Regions from separate parts of the Halobacillus rhizosphaerae genome, predicted to be linked through region 2. Evidence: a T-box and tRNA genes for the amino acid it is inferred to sense, from the RefSeq annotation. Region 2 holds a T-box; the other holds one or more tRNA genes.

Region 1 (2,395 bases), on a different contig from region 2:
CCAGTTTTTGAACTGGATCTCTCGAGATCATTCTGTCTTATTTTGCTGCTTCAAAACGTTTAGCAACTTCTTCCCAGTTGACTACGTTCCAGAAAGCAGAGATATAGTCAGGACGACGGTTTTGATAATTTAGGTAGTACGCATGCTCCCAAACATCAAGACCTAAAACAGGAGTTTTACCTTCCATAATTGGAGAATCCTGATTTAAAGTATCAATGACTTCCAGGTTTCCATTATTCACTACAAGCCAAGCCCAGCCTGAACCGAAACGGCCAGCACCAGTAGCTTCAAACTTCTCTTTAAATTGATCAAAGCTTCCAAATGTATCATTGATTGCTGAAGCCAGTTCACCAGTCGGCTCGCCGCCTCCATTAGGAGACATGATCGTCCAGAACAATTCATGGTTAGCATGCCCTCCGCCATTACGGCGAACCGCTGTACGGATATCCTCTGGCACTGCTTCAAGATTGTTAGCTAGAAGCTGCTCCAATGATTTATCCTGAAGATCAGCATGACCTTCCAATGCATTGTTCAACTTCGTCACATAACCATTATGGTGTTTCGTATGGTGGATGTTCATCGTGTCCTTATCAATAGTTGGTGCTAGTGCATCATAAGCGTAAGGTAATTCTGGCAGTTCAAATTTAGCCATAGTATAACTCCTCCTTTAATTTGGTATGTAAGAAGACCGTGTAACCACGCCTCTCCCTATTTGTTACATTACCAAACAGAATTTTCACTTGCAAATTTAATGCATAGAAGTAAAAAGCTTTATTTCGCTTTCGATAATGTAATTTCCCGGTACAACAATAATTAAACATAAAAAAAACAAGCTTCTCTGCTTGTTCAAAATGGTGGCTCGGGACGGAATCGAACCGCCGACACACGGATTTTCAGTCCGTTGCTCTACCGACTGAGCTACCGAGCCGCTTATTTAATTGGATGTATACGAGAAGCTGACCACTAAGTAAGAATGGCGGAGGAGGAGGGATTCGAACCCCCGCGGGCCGTAAAGCCCCTGGCGGTTTTCAAGACCGCTCCCTTCAGCCGAACTTGGGTACTCCTCCGTATTCATTGGTGGACCCTGCAGGACTCGAACCTGCGACCGATCGGTTATGAGCCGATAGCTCTAACCAGCTGAGCTAAGGGTCCACTATGGGGCGACTGATGGGGATCGAACCCATGCGTGCCGGAACCACAATCCGGTGCGTTAACCACTTCGCCACAACCGCCATAATGAAAAAACTGCATTTGAATATGTATAACAAATAACTTGGTAGCGGCGGAGGGGATCGAACCCCCGACCTCACGGGTATGAACCGTACGCTCTAGCCAGCTGAGCTACACCGCCACAATGAGGATTAGGTCGCTTTTCTTCTTGAAGCGACGCTTATTAATATAACACGATGCAGATAACTAGTCAACAATAAATTGCTTAGCAATAATAGCGACAAAAATAATATAGCATGTGAACCATTTGCTTTCAAGGGTTTTTTTAAAAACATAATCGAGACTGCCCTGGATTTCCTAAAGCAGTCCCGGTTATTATTATAAACTCTCTTTTTCTCCAAGTACTTCTTCAGCGATATTTACCGCATGATCTCCAATTCGCTCTAAATTGCTCAGCATATCTACAAAAACGATTCCAGCTTGACCTGAACACAAACCTTCATTTAAACGAATAATATGTTTCTTTCGATAGGTACGCTCCATACGATCCAATTCATTTTCTTTTTGAACCACAGCTAACGCTTCTTCTCTATCCATATTTTCTAAAGACCTATTCGCTTGCTTCACGGTCATAAGGGTGAGGTCAAACATGGTATTTAAATCTTCCTGCGCTTGCTCAGTTAAATCAACCTTATTGGAATTTTTATAGTCGATCAATTCAATAATATTCTCAAAGTGGTCTCCAATTCGTTCTAAATCCCGTACCGAATCCATCAGTGCCGAGTGTTTATGGCTTTCTTCATCTGTTAATGAAGCTTGCGATAACTCTACTAAATAATCCGTAATTTTCCGGTCCAGATTATTTAGAGCGTCTTCAATCTGCATCGCAATTTCTGAGTGTTTTTGTTGTTTATTATTTAAATAAAGATTGGTTTCCTCAAGACCTTTATAAGCATATTCACCCATACGAATAACTTCCTCTTTGGCTTGGTCTAAAGCTAAAGAAGGAGACTGTTCGATGAATATAGGGTCCAAATGCTGCGGTTTAAATTCAATTAATTTATCGTCTCCAGGAATCAGCCGTATAACTAGCCAGGCTAGAAAACCTATCAATGGAAATTGAAGAACCATATTGGCGATGTTAAAGGATCCATGAGCAAAAGCTAAAGTCATTTCGGGACCTAAATCCAGAGACTTCTGCAGCCATGCAACATATTTTTCAAAA
Region 2 (2,395 bases):
TTTTTCCAGAAGAATCATCCATTCATCAATCGCAAACGATTCCATGTAACCGTTTGTTTGCTTGATAGAGAAGTACCGCTTAGCATCTTCGGTTGCTTGAAGGAAATACTGCTCCACTTCTTGTTGTATGGTCTTATCGTCCATTGTTCTCGCTACCCAATCCGGGAAAGTCATTGGTTTCTGCCGTATGCTTTCTTTGATGCTGGTCATTTGATTCTCCATTAAGATTTCTTTCCATTCGGAGACCTTCAAGGCACGACAATGACTCGGATCACGTTTCTTTTCGAACGTGTTATAAAAGAAGTCTAATTCGTCATCTTCAGGAGCCGTATTATCAATGAGCAGGAATTTCCCTTGCGGCTTAAGAACTCTTGATACTTCCTCAACAAACTTTTCTGGCTCAGGAAAATGATGGGGAGCAATTCTGCAAGTAACAGCGTCGAAGATTTCGTTTAGAAAAGGAAGGTTCTCGGCATCCGCAATCACATAGTAAACATTCTTCAAATGAGATAGATGGTGAGCGGTATTTTCGAGCATGTCTTTCGTAATATCACTGGCAAATACAGTAGAAACTGAAGGACTGAGCTGTTTTGCTACATGCCCGCCTCCGGTGGCAATATCTAATACCACCCAGTTGGTTTGCGGCTTCAAACTTTTGGTGATCTGATCCAGATCCGCACGATTGCTGTGAGTTTTACTCGAAACGTACGCTTCCTTATTTTTCGAAAAGATATCCTGAACTTTCTTCTTAATATCCTCTGACATCGAAACGCCTTCTTTCATAGTATAGGATTACTTTTATTGTAAGTCGTCGATACTGGTAAAGATACTATTGCTTTTGAATCAACGTTGATAAGTTCAGGTAATCAGTTCTATACTTCTGGATACTTTGACAGAATGCCCATTTCGGTGTACGATTATGGCAAAATCATTCGTTTTTTCGATGACGAGAAGAGTAAGCTGTTCGTGTGTTCCAAAGAGAGTCGCTGTCTTGCTGAAAGGCGATGTTCATCGTATAGCTGAAGATCATCTCTGAGAAGTTTCGCTGAAAGTACTGAGTAGGTGAAACCGGGTCGCGGCCGTTATCCGTTTGTTTCCAAGTGCCGTAAAGAGTCAATCATTACGGAATATGGGTGGTACCGCGGAAGTTACATCCGTCCCTATTTGTGTTTAGGGGCGGATTTTTTAATGCCAAAATATACAGCAAGAGGTGGAATTATGCGTAAAGTCAATACGAAAGAAGCAGCATTGGAGCGCGAAAATCGCGTAAAGGATTTCTGGAATGAGAATCAAGTCTTTAAGCGGTCTATGGACGAGAGAGAAGGGCAAGAAACTTTTGTCTTTTATGAAGGTCCTCCTACAGCCAATGGTCTGCCACATGCAGGGCATGTGCTTGGCCGAGTGATTAAAGACTTTGTTGCCCGTTATAAAACGATGAATGGCTACCAGGTCCTGCGAAAAGCAGGATGGGACACACATGGTCTTCCAGTTGAGCTTGAGGTAGAGAAGCAGCTGGGAATTTCCGGTAAGCAGGATATTGAAGCCTATGGTGTAGAGAAGTTTATTGAAAAATGTAAGGAAAGTGTCTTTGAATATGAAAAGCAATGGCGTGAATTTACGGAATCCATTGGGTACTGGCTGGATATGGATGATCCTTACGTCACTTTGCAGAATAATTATATTGAGAGCGTCTGGTACATTCTTAGTGACCTTCATAAACGGGATCTATTAAGTAAAGGCCATCGGGTTACTCCTTACTGTCCGAGCTGTCAAACGACTTTAAGCTCCCATGAAGTAGCGCAAGGATATGAAGATGTAAAAGATTTATCAGCAACGGCAAAATTCAAAGTGGAAGGTACAGAAAACGAATTTTTCTTAGGATGGACCACGACTCCCTGGACGCTTCCTGCCAATGTAACGCTTGCCGTACACCCGGATTTGACCTATGTAAAAGCGAAGCAGGGAGAAGAAGTCTATATTGTGGCGGAAGCTCTTGCTGATAAAGTGCTAGGAGAAGAATATGAAGTCGTTTCGAAGCACAAAGGAAGCGAACTAACGGGTCTTACCTATCAAGCTCCATTTCCATTCGTTAAGCCGGAACGCGGTCATTTTGTCGTTGAAGCGGATTTCGTAAATGCTGAGAGCGGTACAGGTGTCGTTCACATTGCGCCAGCTTACGGGGAAGATGACTACAATTTAGTCAAGCAGCATCAATTATCCTTTTTTAACGTAGTGGATGGTCAAGGCCGTTACACAGAAGAAATTACTCCTTTTGCAGGTAAATTTGTAAAAGACTGCGATGTAGATATTGTTAAGTATTTAGCTGCTGAAGGTTTGCTGTTCCATAAAGAAAAGTATGAGCACAGTTATCCGCATTGCTGGCGCTGTGATTCTC

The links. A T-box is a leader RNA that pairs with one kind of tRNA and senses whether it is charged. The one in region 2 lies ahead of ileS (isoleucine--tRNA ligase), so its partner is inferred to be a tRNA-Ile.
Region 1: it encodes a tRNA-Ile, which carries the amino acid that the T-box ahead of ileS (isoleucine--tRNA ligase) is inferred to sense. The anticodon was not compared.

Annotation. Positions count from the first base shown of each region.
Region 1 is NZ_JAUTWQ010000001.1:322,815-325,209, reverse strand. Features, by position in the region: gene Q7A53_RS01645 (superoxide dismutase) at 38-652, opposite strand; tRNA gene Q7A53_RS01640 (tRNA-Phe) at 853-928, opposite strand; tRNA gene Q7A53_RS01635 (tRNA-Ser) at 975-1,067, opposite strand; tRNA gene Q7A53_RS01630 (tRNA-Ile) at 1,076-1,152, opposite strand; tRNA gene Q7A53_RS01625 (tRNA-His) at 1,157-1,232, opposite strand; tRNA gene Q7A53_RS01620 (tRNA-Met) at 1,275-1,351, opposite strand; gene Q7A53_RS01615 (Na/Pi cotransporter family protein) at 1,549-2,395, opposite strand, start outside.
Region 2 is NZ_JAUTWQ010000011.1:65,228-67,622, forward strand. Features, by position in the region: gene Q7A53_RS13080 (class I SAM-dependent methyltransferase) at 1-765, opposite strand, end outside; T-box leader at 935-1,165, shown strand; gene ileS (isoleucine--tRNA ligase) at 1,219-2,395, shown strand, end outside.